Regions from separate parts of the Nitratireductor sp. WH36-1 genome, predicted to be linked through region 2. Evidence: riboswitches for the same ligand, from Rfam matches in the RefSeq annotation. Region 2 holds a riboswitch; each other region holds the start of a gene.
What was found. Region 2 has a riboswitch for thiamine pyrophosphate ahead of thiB (thiamine ABC transporter substrate binding subunit). Riboswitches for the same ligand answer to the same signal wherever they lie in the genome.
Positions count from the first base shown of each region.

Region 1 (4,386 bases), on a different replicon from region 2:
CCACGGCAACGATGCGGCCGCCCTCCATCTCGAAGCCGGTCACCTGAACGCCTTCAAAGAGCCGCGCCCCGTTCATGCGCGCGCCCCTGGCGAGTGACTGGGTGATGTCGGACGGGCTGGCCTGCCCATCCGTGGGCAGCCAGGACGCGCCGATCAGGTCGGACGTGTCCATGAGCGGCCACATCCGCTTCACTTCCTCCGGCCCGACAAGCTCCATCTCCATGCCGAAGCTGCGCGCGGTGGTGGCAAGCCGTCTGAACTCGGTCCAGCGGTCTTCATTGGTGGCGAGCCGCAGGCAGCCGGTCATTTTCCAGCCGGTCTCCAGACCCGTTTCCTCGTGCAGCCTTTTGTACAGATCCACCGAGTATTTCAGCACGCGCGTGATCGACGCCGACGAGCGCAGCTGACCGATCAGCCCGGCGGCATGCCAGGTCGAGCCCGATGTCAGTTTGCCCTGTTCCAGAAGAATGACGTCGGCCTTGTGGTCGCGGGCAAGGTGGTAGGCTGTCGAGCAGCCGATGATGCCGCCTCCGATGACGACGATCTGGGCATGCGAAGGCAGGGTCTGGGTCATCGTGATGCGCGTCCGTATTGGGTGTAGAAAGTGTCCAGTGCGGCCTCGAGCCGCGAGAGGTTTTCATGCGTGTAGGCAACGTAGTCGGTGCCCGGCGCGTCGAGATAAAGCTCGGAGGTCATGCTCCACATCGCCTCGCGCAACAGCGAAGCGCACTGCATGGAGGCCAGCGAACGCCGCAGGTCCCAATCGGGCGTGCGGTCGAAATAATAGCCGAGCAGCGCTTCGGACTCTTCGTCCGAAAAGCTGGCGTTGGAGGAGAGCCCCGCCAGATCGAACATCGCCGTCGAGAAGCCGGCATATTCGAAATCGATCAGCCACAGCCGCTTGCCGTCATCCAGAAGGTTGGCTGGCAGGAGGTCGTTGTGACCGAACACGATTGGAAGCGGCGTCTGTACGGCTTCCAGCTCATCGGCCAGCGCAAGATAGGCCGGCAGCTGCTCCGTCATCCGGCTCCCGCCTTCCTTCAGGGTGCGCGCATAGTCGCGGATGACGTGAAACGGCCAGAACATGAAGCCCGGCCCTGAAACATGGTGCGGCATGTCCTGATGAAAATCGCGAACGATCCTGGCGACGCGTTCAATGTTGGCGCGCACATCGGCTTCGCCGTATGTTTTCGCATTGAGATGTCTGCAAACCATGACGCCGGGCGCCGCATGCTCGACGGATGGTGCAAGAGACGCTAACTCGGCGGCGCGCGCGGTCATCAATTCGCGGTCGCGGATAACGTGATGAAAGGGATAGTCCTTGCCAAAACGGACCACATGGCCGCCGGCATCGTCGGTAACGAGCCAGCTTTCATTGCTGATGCCGCCGACGAGCGGCTCTATCGTGATTGCCCCCTGCCATAGGGGCAGTGCCGCAATCCGATCAGAGCCCGGGGCGGTGATTTCCCGTGCTGCCGTCATGTCTCCTCCCGCAGCCTTTGGCTGTCGATTTTGAGGAAGAATTGATGGGCATCTGTGTGAAGTCAACAGAAAAATGTTGAAGTTTGACCGATTCGCATCTTCTTGAATTTCAAATCAGTCATGATAGGGCATAAACGGGCACAACCGGTAAGGGCAACGCAGATGAACTATTCCCCCCGCCATGGTCGGATTCTGGATCTTCTGACAGAGCAGGGCACAATGGGCGTCAATGATCTGGCGCAGCATCTGGAGGTGTCGGTGGAAACCGTTCGCCGCGATGTGAAGGTGCTCGCCGGGCGCGGCGCCATCGTGCGCATGCATGGCGCCATCGCCTTGCCGTCCGTGGTCAGCGAAGCGCCGTTCGAGCGGCGCATGCGGGAGAACCGGCAGGCCAAGGAGACCATCGCCGCACTGGCCGCCTCGACGATCCGCGATGGCGAGTCGGTGATGCTCGACACGGGCACCACTACCAGCCTTCTGGCGCGCGCGCTGCTGGACCACCGGCAGTTGACCGTCGTTACCAACTCATCCGACATCGCCCGCACGCTGGCGACCGTCAATGGCAACAAGGTCTACATGGCCGGCGGGGAGCTGCGCAGCGACAGTGGCTCCGCGCTCGGCTTTTCCGCCATCGAGTTCGTCAGCCGTTTCAGCGTCGATCACGCCATCATTTCCGCCGGCGCGGTGAACGCGATGACCGGCATCATGGACTACGATCTGGAGGAGGCGCAGTTCGGCAACGCGGTTCTGGCGCGTGGTCGCCGCCGGGTTGTCGTGACCGATGCTTCCAAGTTCGGCCGGAAGGGGCTGGTGCGCGTCTGCTCCTTTGCCGAAGTCGATTCGCTGATCGTCGACAGCATGCCGCCGGAAGACCTTTCCGAAGCGCTCCGTCTGGCCGATGTGACGGTTACCTGCCCCGCCTGACGGGGGCGTTCGGGCCGCCGGCGCACCACGCCTGTGGGAAAGCTGTACATTTGTTCTCCGACGAAACAGTTCCTGCACAATCAACTTGCTTTCCGTCTCGGGATTTGGTTCGTTCCGCGCATCCACAGGGGTGCCGCGTATCGCCGCGGCTGAGATGAGGGTGCAAATCCTCGGGCCCTAGAAGCTGATCTGGGTAATGCCAGCGGAGCAAGGAGGACAATCATGTTCGCAGGTGCGCAGCTTTCCCTTTATCCGATGACCGACAATTTCGTCGACGTCATCATGTCGTCGCTCTCCGCGTTCGATCCTTACCGGGACCGGTTGCGGATCGAGACCGACGATATCTCCACGCTCGTCGTCGGTCCGCCCGAAGTGCTGTTTCCGGCGCTGCGCGATTTCTATGTCGCCGCCGCATCCACCCGCCATCATGTGGTGCTGCGCGCCACGCTCTCGCGCGGCTGCCCCGGCGAGCCGGACGATCCGATCTGCAGCACCTCTGCACTCGCAAATCCGTCAGAGCCGCTCGCCGAACGGCAGAAGGCGGCACTTGCAGCGGTGGCCAATGCAAAGACCACGTCGGAAATCGCACGCGCGCAGTTTTCGCTTTACGTGATGGGCGCCGGCGATCACATGGCGGAGATCATGGGCTGCATCGACTTCCTGAAGTCGAGCGGCGTCTTCGATCATTCCAAGAATTTCTGCAGCCGTCTCACCGGCGATGCAGGCCCGGTTTTCGCAACGCTCGAACAGGCTTTCTGCCGGTTTGGTCCGCCCGAAGGCCATGTGACGGTCGATTTGACCGTTTCCGCCAACAGCCCCTCCACGGCCTGATCCCATGTCTCAGGGTCGGCCCCGTCCTGCGGGCGGACGGCTGGTGCGCGGCTTGCCTGCTCTGGCAAGCGTTGCCGGTGCAATCCTCCTTTGGGAAATCTATGTGCGGCTGTCGGGCATTTCGCCGCTGGTTCTGCCTGCGCCCTCGCGCGTCATCGAACAGATGGGCGTCAACCGCGGCCTCCTGTGGGAGAACACGCTGCCGACGCTGAGCGCGACGCTGACCGGCTTTGCCTTCTCCGTCAGCATCGCCTTTGCCCTCTCGGTGGCGCTCGATTTCCTGCCGAAGCTGCGGCGGGCGCTGTTCCCGATCTTTGTCGTCAGCCAGACCCTGCCGCTGGTGGCCATCGCGCCGCTGGCCGTCCTGTGGTTCGGTTTCGGTCTCACACCGAAAATCCTGCTCGTGGCGCTCGTCACCTTCTTTCCCATGCTGGTGGCGCTGGTCGATGGCTACGAATCCACCGATCCCGAAATCGAAACGCTGATGCGCTCCATGGGCGCGTCGCGATGGAAAGTGTTCCGGGCGGCGCGCTTTCCCTCGGCCATGCCCTATTTCTTCGCCGGCCTGCGGATTTCGATCACCTATGCCGTGGTCGCCGCGATCTTCTCCGAATATGTCGGCGCGCGCGCCGGGCTCGGCATTGTCATTCTCAACGCCAAGAACAGCTTTCGCCCGGATCTCATGCTGGCAGCGGTCGTGGTCAGCTCCACGCTGACGCTGGTGCTCTTCGGCGTCTCGGCGCTTCTGCAACGCGCGCTGCTGCGCTGGCGTGAAGCGGGGCAGACACGATGAGCGCTCTTGAAATGCGCAATGTGGGCGTGACGCTTGGCGAGACCGCCGTGCTCGACGATGTGTCGCTGCATGTGGGGCAGGGGGAGTTCGTCTCCATTCTCGGCCCTTCGGGAGCAGGCAAGTCCACCCTGTTTCGCCTGCTCACCGGCGCGCTTGCGCCGGATCGCGGCGAGATCCTGCGCGATGGCGCGCCGCTGAAGCGCGATGGCCAGACCTTCGCCTTCATGCCGCAGCGCGACGCGCTGATGCCCTGGCGACGCATCATCGACAACGTCATTCTGGGGCTGGAAGTGCAGGGTGTGCCCCGCGCGGAGGCGCGTGCCCGCGCGCTGCCGCTGTTCGCCGAATTCGGGCTG
Region 1 is NZ_JBZXDP010000002.1:91,268-95,653, reverse strand. It holds gene AC4PTT_RS19625 (GcvT family protein) at 1-574, opposite strand, end outside; gene AC4PTT_RS19620 (phosphotransferase family protein) at 571-1,482, opposite strand; gene AC4PTT_RS19615 (DeoR/GlpR family DNA-binding transcription regulator) at 1,645-2,406, shown strand; TPP riboswitch at 2,523-2,635, shown strand; gene AC4PTT_RS19610 (YkoF family thiamine/hydroxymethylpyrimidine-binding protein) at 2,629-3,237, shown strand; gene AC4PTT_RS19605 (ABC transporter permease) at 3,242-4,030, shown strand; gene AC4PTT_RS19600 (ABC transporter ATP-binding protein) at 4,027-4,386, shown strand, end outside.
Region 1: it holds a riboswitch for thiamine pyrophosphate, as region 2 does, so the genes downstream of both, AC4PTT_RS19610 (YkoF family thiamine/hydroxymethylpyrimidine-binding protein) here and thiB (thiamine ABC transporter substrate binding subunit) in region 2, are expected to answer to the same signal.

Region 2 (4,386 bases):
CTTCTTCCATCTTCTCGCTGCTGGCGCGCGCGTCGTCCAGCTCCTTGGAAAAGCGCTGAAAGGCGGCGGCATCGCGCGTGTAGAGGTTGGGATCGGCGAGCTTTTTCTCCAGAGCCGCAATTTCGTCAGCCAGCTCATCGAGCTTCTTCGGCAGGGTCTCCAGTGCGAATTTCTGCTTGTAGGAGAGCTTCTTCGAAGCTGCCCTCGGCGCACCTGCATTGCCGGCTGACCTGGTCTTCTGCTGCTCTGCCGTGCGCGCCTTGCGCCGCTCCAGCTCCTCGCCCTTGCGCTGCGCCATCATGTCGGCATAGCCGCCGGCATATTCGATCCAGCGGCCATCGCCGGCCGGCGCAATGGTGCTCGTGACCGTGCGGTCGAGGAAGTCGCGGTCATGGCTGACGAGCAGCACGGTGCCGGGGAAGCCCTCGACAAGCTCCTGCAGGAGATCGAGCGTTTCCATGTCGAGATCGTTGGTCGGCTCATCGAGCACGAGAAGATTGGCCGGGCGGGCCAGAAGGCGGGCGAGCACAAGCCGCGCGCGCTCGCCACCGGAGAGCTCGCGGATGGGCGTGCGCGCCTGCTCGGGCTTGAACAGGAAGTCCTTCATGTAGGAGACGACATGCCGCTCCTGCCCGTTGACCACGACGCTGTCGCCACGGCCATCGGTGAGGAAATGAGACAGGGTCTCCAGCGGGTCCAGTGCACGTTTCTGGTCCAGAATGGCGATTTCCAGATTTGCGCCCAGCCGCAGTGAGCCTTCGTCCGGGTCGAGCTTGCCGGTCAGAAGATTGATCAGCGTCGTCTTGCCGGCTCCATTGGGGCCGACAAGGCCAACACGGTCGCCGCGCAGGATGCGCGTGGAGAAATCCTTCACCACCTGAAGCCCGTCATAGGACTTGGCGAGGCCCTTTGCCTCGATGACCAGCTTGCCGGACTCGGCGGCGTCGCTGGCCGTCATGGTGGCCACGCCTTCCGCACCGCGATGGCTGCGGTGCTTCTCGCGCAGCGCATGCAGCTCGCCCAGACGGCGCACATTGCGCTTGCGGCGCGCGGTGACGCCATAGCGCAGCCAGTGTTCCTCGCGCTCGATCTTGCGGGCAAGCTTGTGCTGGTCGCGCTCTTCCTCTTCGAGCACCTGATCGCGCCAGTCCTCGAAATGGGCAAAGCCCTTGTCGAGCCTGCGCGTCACGCCACGGTCGAGCCAGACGGTTGCGCGGCTGACGCGTTCGAGAAAACGACGGTCATGCGAGATGGTGACAAGGGCTGAAGACGTGCGCTGCAGCTCTTCTTCCAGCCATTCGATGGTGGCGAGGTCGAGATGGTTGGTCGGCTCGTCCAGCAACAGCAGATCAGGCTCGGGCGCAAGCACCCGGGCGAGCGCTGCACGGCGCGCCTCGCCGCCCGACAGCGTTGCCGGGTCTTCATCGCCGGACAGGCCCAGCCGGTCGATGACCAGCGCCACGCGGTTGATGTCGTCCGCCGGGCCGAGACCGGCCTCCACATAGGCGCGCACGGTCGAAAAACCCTGCCAGTCGGGCGACTGGGGCAGATAGCGCACGGTCGCCGTCGGCTGGCGGAACACCTCGCCATCCTGCGGCTCCACGAGGCCGGCGGCGATCTTCAGAAGTGTCGACTTGCCGGAGCCGTTGCGCCCGACCAGCGCCAGCCGCTCGCCGGGGCCAACCATCAGCGATGCGCCATCGAGCAGCGGCGTGCCGCCGAAGGTCAGGCGAATGCCATCAAGCTTTAAAAGAGGCGGCGCCATGGATCAGTGTTCTCCGTCGTTGGAAAGATGGGCGACCAGAAGCGCCCTGCCCTCTTTGAGGGTAACCGCGAGTTCGCCATCGACCACATTGGAAAGGGTCAGCGACGAGCCGAAAGGAACCTCGACCGCATCGAGCGGCCATTTGGCCCCTTCCACGGTGAGGCCGGAAAGGGCCGAAAAGCCAAGGATCGAAAACAGCGTTTTCTGCGGATAGTCGAAGCGATGGCGTTTGCCGGGCAGCAGCGGCACGCCTTCCTGCACGCCGCTTGTCAGCCGCGTCTTAATGCCCTGTTCTGAAAGCTGAAGCGCCTGCGCGAGATGCAGGAACATGTGATCGGGTCGCGCGCCGCCGAAAGCACCCACGAGAACGAGGCTCGTCGCGCCCGCTTCCAGCGCTGCGGCGATGGCGAGTTCCCCGTCCGTCTTGTCCTTGTCGGCGGGAAAGGCGCGGCGCGGCACCCGGGCATAGGCCTCGGCCATGCCGTCCGGCTCGGAATCGAAATCGCCGACCCACAGCTCCGGCATAACGCCCAGAAGCGCTGCGTGACGCATGCCTGAATCAGCCGCGATGATGCGGCTGTCGGCGATTTCGGCATCGAGTGCCGGCGTGCGTGTGAGATCTCCGCCCAGGAGAAGGGTAAACAGGCTCATGCTCGAGGCCCATATCATGCCGGCGGGCAAGCGCCAACGGCGTTCGCGCCATTCCGCCTCTTGCGCCGGCCCCTGCCGCGCCCTATTTTCCCGGTCGCTCTAACGGGGTGCCGGCGGATTGCCGGCTGAGAGGCCCAGTGGTTGAAACGGATGCAGCTTTGCCTTGATCAAAGGAAAGCCGCATCAGTGGAACCCGGCCAACCCGCTGAACCTGATCCGGTTTGCACCGGCGGAGGGATTAGACGCTTTTCGCACAGCGCCTCATTCCCCAACCAAACGAGAGGAGGCGCAGATGCGCGCGACCACCCTGCTTTCCACCATGGCGCTTGGCACGCTGGCCATGGCCGGCCATGCGGCGGCCGAAGACAAGCTCACCGTCTACACCTATGAGAGCTTCACCTCCGACTGGGGCCCCGGACCGGCGGTGGAGAAGGCGTTCGAGGCGGAATGCGGCTGCGACGTGGATTTCGTTTCCGTGGCCGATGGCGTGGCGCTTCTGAACCGCGTGAAGCTCGAAGGCAAATCGACCAAGGCCGACATCGTGCTCGGTCTCGACAACAACCTCGTGCACGAGGCCCGCGAGACCGGCCTGTTTGCGCCCCATGGCGTCGACATCGGCAGGGTGAACGTGCCGGGCGGCTTCGAGGACGACACGTTCGTTCCGTTCGACTACGGCTATTTTGCCTTTGTCTATGACACCGAGGCCATCGAGACCCCGCCGGCAAGCCTGAAGGAGCTGGTGGAGAGCGACAGCAATCTGAAGATCGCCATTCAGGACCCGCGCACCTCCACGCCGGGCCTTGGTCTGCTGCTCTGGATGAAGGCCGTCTATGGCGACGACGCAGCTGACGCCTGGGGCAAACTGCAGGACAAGGTGCTGACGGTGACGCCGGGCTGGAGCGAGGCCTATGGCCTGTTCACCAGCGGCGAAGCGCCGATGGTGCTGTCCTACACCACCTCGCCCGCCTATCACCAGATTGCCGAAGATTCCGAGCGCTACAAGGCGACGGGCTTTGAAGAAGGGCATTATCTTCAGGTGGAAGTGGCAGCACAGACCGTGAAGGGTGCGGAAAACCCGCTAGCGCAGAAATTCCTCGCCTTCATGACCGGTCCCGGCTTTCAGGACGCGATTCCGGAGACCAACTGGATGTTCCCGGCCGGCGAGACATCGCAGCCGCTCAACCCGGTGTTCGACACTCTGGTGAAGCCGGGCGAGACGCTCGAATTCTCATCGAAAGAGGTGGCGGAAAACCGCAAGGCCTGGGTCGATGAGTGGCTTTCGGTGATGAGCCGCTGACCGTTTCGCGCGCGCCCGACATGGAAAGACGCCCCCTCATGGACAGGCGTGTCGCTGCGGGACGGCTTGCGCTGGCCGCTGTCGGCCTGCTGATCGGCGGGGCCTTTGCGGGCCTTGCCGTGGAGGCCCTGCAACAGGGCACGGGCGCGCTTGCGGCTTTCGACGCCTATCTGCTGCGGATCGCCCGCTTCACGCTCTGGCAGGCGCTGTTATCGACGCTTTTATCGGTCGTGCCGGCGATCCTTTTGGCGCGCGCGCTGGCGCGCCATCCCGCATTTGCGGGCCGCGCCTTCATTCTGCGCCTGTTTGCTGTGCCGCTTGCGCTTCCCGCCATTGTGGCGGCGCTCGGCATTCTGGCGCTTCTGGGAAGAGCGGGGATTTTCGCGCCTTTCCTGTCCGTGCTCTTCAATGAGCACTGGCCCGGCATTTACGGGCTTTCGGGCATTCTGGTCGCCCATGTCTTCTTCAATCTGCCGCTGGCCACGCGCCTGTTCCTGAACGCGCTGGAAAGCGTGCCCGCCGACCAGTGGCGTCTTGCGGCCCAGCTTGGCATGGGCGCGCGCGCCTCGTTCCGGTTTCTCGAATGGCCGGCCATGCGCGCGGCCCTTCCCGGCATTGCCGGCCTCGTCTTCATGCTGTGCGTGACCTCGTTCACCATCGTCCTGCTGCTTGG
Region 2 is NZ_CM178970.1:694,080-698,465, reverse strand. It holds gene AC4PTT_RS03350 (ABC-F family ATP-binding cassette domain-containing protein) at 1-1,765, opposite strand, end outside; gene AC4PTT_RS03345 (thiamine diphosphokinase) at 1,769-2,416, opposite strand; TPP riboswitch at 2,510-2,671, shown strand; gene thiB (thiamine ABC transporter substrate binding subunit) at 2,709-3,713, shown strand; gene thiP (thiamine/thiamine pyrophosphate ABC transporter permease) at 3,752-4,386, shown strand, end outside.

Region 3 (4,386 bases), on a different replicon from region 2:
AGCGCCGTGTCCCACCAGTCCGCAGCAAGGCGTCCCAGTGTCAGAACCGGCTCCTCCGCGCTCTCGCGCTCGCACCAGGGCGCAAGCATCCCGCCGGCAAGCCATGAGGCGCTGCCCGCCGGTCCGGTGCGAACGTCGCAGACAGTCACCTGCGCGCCCGCCCGGACAAGCTCATGGGCCAGCGTGAGGCCGGCAATGCCGGCCCCGCGAATGAGGACATGCATGGGTCAGTCCCCGTTCTCCGCCGCCACCTGGTCGAGCGGCATGTAGAGATCGCCGCCCTCGCGGAACTTCTCCGCCATCTTCGCCATCCCCTCCTTCTGCGCCTCGGCGCGGATATCGTGGGAAATGCGCATGGAGCAGAATTTCGGGCCGCACATGGAGCAGAAATGCGCCACCTTGTGCGCCTCCTTCGGCAGGGTCTGATCATGGAAATTACGCGCCGTTTCCGGGTCCAGCGAGAGGTTGAACTGATCCTCCCAGCGGAACTCGAAGCGCGCCCGCGAAAGCGCATCATCGCGGATCTTCGCCGCCGGATGCCCCTTGGCGAGGTCCGCCGCATGCGCTGCGATCTTGTAGGTGATGACGCCTGTCTTCACGTCATCGCGGTCAGGCAGGCCCAGATGCTCTTTCGGCGTGACGTAGCAGAGCATGGCCGTGCCATACCAGCCGATCATCGCCGCGCCGATGCCGCTCGTGATGTGGTCATAGCCCGGCGCAATGTCCGTGGTGAGCGGCCCAAGCGTATAGAACGGGGCCTCGCCACAGACCTCGAGCTGCTTGTCCATGTTTTCCTTGATCTTGTGCATGGGCACATGACCGGGGCCTTCGATGATAACCTGACAGTCCTTCTCCCAGGCGATCTTCGTCAGTTCGCCCAGCGTTTCCAGCTCGGCAAACTGGGCTGCGTCATTGGCGTCGGCGATGGAGCCGGGCCGCAGGCCGTCGCCCAGCGAGAACGACACGTCATAGGCGCGGCAGATGTCGCAGATTTCCGCAAAGTTCTCGTAGAGAAAGCTCTCCTTGTGGTGGTCCAGGCACCACTTGGCCATGATCGAGCCGCCGCGCGAAACGATACCCGTGACACGGTCGACCGTCAGCGGAATGTAGTGCAGGCGCACACCCGCATGGATGGTGAAATAGTCGACGCCCTGTTCGGCCTGTTCGATCAGCGTGTCGCGGAACACCTCCCAGGTCAGGTCTTCGGCAATGCCGTTCACCTTTTCCAGCGCCTGATAGATCGGCACGGTGCCGATCGGCACGGGCGAATTGCGGATGATCCATTCGCGGATGTTGTGAATGTTGCGGCCGGTCGACAGGTCCATCACCGTATCGCCACCCCAGCGCGTCGCCCACACCATCTTTTCCACTTCCTCTGCCATGGAAGAGGTGACGGCGGAATTGCCGATATTGGCGTTGATCTTCACGAGGAAGTTGCGGCCGATGATCATCGGCTCGGCTTCCGGGTGGTTGATGTTGGAGGGGATCACGGCCCGGCCGCGCGCCACCTCGTCACGCACGAATTCCGGCGTCACGAAATCGGGGATCGATGCGCCAAAGCTCTCGCCGTCGCGGGCAAGCGCGGCCTTGGCCTGCGCGCGTCCGAGGTTTTCGCGGATGGCGATGAATTCCATCTCCGGCGTGATGATGCCGGCGCGCGCATAGGCGAGCTGCGTGACGGCCTTGCCGTCCTTCGCTTTCAGCGGCTGATGGCGAATGGGAAATTCCGGCGTCAGCCGGTCGCCGGTGGCAAAACCATTGTCTTCCGGTTTGACGTGGCGTCCCTCATAGGCTTCCACGTCGCCGCGCGCCTTTACCCAGGCTTCGCGGATGCGCGGCAGGCCCCTGTCGATCTCGATCAGCATGTCGGGATCAGAGTATGGGCCGGAGGAATCGTAAACGGTCACCGGCGGTTCGCCGGCGCTTGGATGCACGGCGATTTCGCGCATGGGCACGCGAATCTCGGGGTGAAGCGTTCCGGGTTTGTAGACCTTGCGCGACGCCGGCAACGGGCCGGTGGTTACGGTCGGGGCAAATGCGTCCATGGGTTCAGAGCCTCCTCTGCTCGTTCAGCAATGGAGACCCAGTTCGTGCCGAGAGGAGGAAGAGCTGTGACGTTCCTGTACGGAAACGGTTTTCGGCCGCGATAAGCCTGTGACCCGCCAAGCATGCACCATCCCTACGCCAGTATGAACTGGATCAGGTTCATCGGGTCACTGCGCTGCATGGAAAACCATGCCAGCAGAATCTCAGCCCCTTGGCGGGACCCCCCAGGTGAGGCTTTAGGGTGGGCGAAGGCGGTGCTGCTTGTCAAGCAGGCTGACGCGGTTGTGCAGAACTCCGCGTCAGGGAGGGCCGGCCGCGCTGAGCGGCCGGGCCGGAATGCTTAGGGTCAGGCCCCATTAATATGGCCGCAATGGTCGGCCTGATTTGTGCGGATACGCGAAGCAAGGCCGCAGGAAGACTTCACGTCTTTCAAGGCTTTGCGACAAAGTAGCCCGTGCAAATCAGGCTGATCCGAAGGACGCTCGATAGACCGGCGACCTGCCGCGTCAAACCCCTTGACCGGGGGAAGACCCCGCTCTGCGGGCTTTTCCTGGCATCTCTTGGTCTATCGAACGCCATTGCGGTCATATTAATGGGTCCTAACCCTAGGTCAGGCCGGTTCGGTGACCTTCCGGGCGACCTTGCCCAGGAAATCGAGGCAAAGGTCCAGCTGCTCGATGGCAACGAACTCGTCGGGCTTGTGCGCCTGGCGGATCGAGCCGGGGCCGACGATTACCGACGGGATGCCGCCGATGGTCTCGAACACACCGCCTTCCGAACCGTAGGACACCTTGCCCGACCACTCCGGCATGATGTCGCGGAAGAAGGCGAAGCCGTCGGTCGACGTGCTGTCGCCCATCGCCGGATAGGCGAAAATTTCTTCCCATTCGATGCCGGTTTCGGCGCATTTCGCCTGCATTTTCGGCAAAATTTCTTCGTTTGCGCGCTTTTTCAGAGATTCCAGTTCGGCCCGCGCATCATGGGTCGGCAGGCTGCGAATCTCGAAGGTGAAGCTGCACAGATCCGGCGTCACATTGGTGGCGACGCCGCCGGAAATCATGGTCGCCAGCATGGTCGAATGCGGCACCGTGAAGTCGCGGTCGAAGGGGCCTTCCTCGCCGATCTGCTCGCCGCGTTCGGCGATCATCGAAACGATGCGCGCCGCATAGTCGATGGCGTTGACATGATCGGGCGCGAAGGAGGAGTGGCCGGACGTGCCATGCACATGGCAGCGCATGGCGATCTTGCCCTTCTGGCCGGTCACCAGCGTCATATCGGTCGGCTCGCCGATGATCGCCAGCATGGGCGGCACGTCGAGCGCGGCCAGCCATTCGGCGATGGCCGGCGCACCGAGGCAGCCCACTTCCTCGTCATGCGAGAAGCAGAGCCAGACCGGCCTTTCCAGCTTCGCGGCTGCCAGCTGCGGCACCATCGCCATGACACAGGCGGCAAAGCCCTTCATGTCGCAGCTTCCGCGGCCATAGAGCTTTCCGTCGCGCTCGGTCAGGTCGAACGGACCGGAGGTCCAGCCCTTTTCCAGCGCCGGCACCACATCGGTGTGGCCGGACAGCACGACGCCGGGAACGTCGGCAGGGCCGATGCGGGCGATCAGGTTTGCCTTCTCGCCCGTCTCGTCCAGCAAAATGACCGGCTCGATGCCGTATTCCCGCAGGAACGCCGCCATGTGGTCGATGAGCGGCCGGTTCGAGTAGCGGCTCGTCGTATCGAAGGCGACCAGATCCTTCAGGCGGCTCTTGGCATTCTCAAGCAGTGACATGGTGGACTTTTCGGCCTCAGGCATTCTGTGCAGCACGGTTCTCTCGGTATTTTTGCCACTCCCGGCGGATCGTCAGGCCGACGAAGAACACGATCAGACCTGCGAAAATCCAGGAAATGGCGGACTGGAAGAAGACGGACGGGTCACCGCGCGAAATGGCCAGCGCGCGGCGCAGATTGTCCTCGAACATCGGCCCCAGAATGAAGGCGATCAGGAACGGCGCCGGGGGGATGTTCAAAAGCAGCATGATGAAGCCGACCACGCCCATGATGAGCAGGACGGTGACGTCGAACATGTTGCTGGAAATCGAATAGATGCCATAGACGCACAGCATCAGGACCACAGGCGTCAGAAGCACCTGCGGGATCGACGCGATGTGCGAGAAGAAGCGCACCGTCAGCTTGCCCGCACCGAACAGCAGAACCGAGGAGAACATCATGCCGATGAACAGCATGTAGACCTCGTTCAGATTGTTCTGGAACAGAAGCGGGCCGGGCGTGAGGCCCTGGATCATGAACGCGCCGAGCATGACGCCGGTGATCACGTCGCCGGGAACGCCGAGC
Region 3 is NZ_JBZXDP010000002.1:611,720-616,105, reverse strand. It holds gene thiO (glycine oxidase ThiO) at 1-224, opposite strand, end outside; gene thiC (phosphomethylpyrimidine synthase ThiC) at 228-2,045, opposite strand; TPP riboswitch at 2,159-2,283, opposite strand; gene argE (acetylornithine deacetylase) at 2,657-3,823, opposite strand; gene AC4PTT_RS22000 (tripartite tricarboxylate transporter permease) at 3,840-4,386, opposite strand, start outside.
Region 3: it holds a riboswitch for thiamine pyrophosphate, as region 2 does, so the genes downstream of both, thiC (phosphomethylpyrimidine synthase ThiC) here and thiB (thiamine ABC transporter substrate binding subunit) in region 2, are expected to answer to the same signal.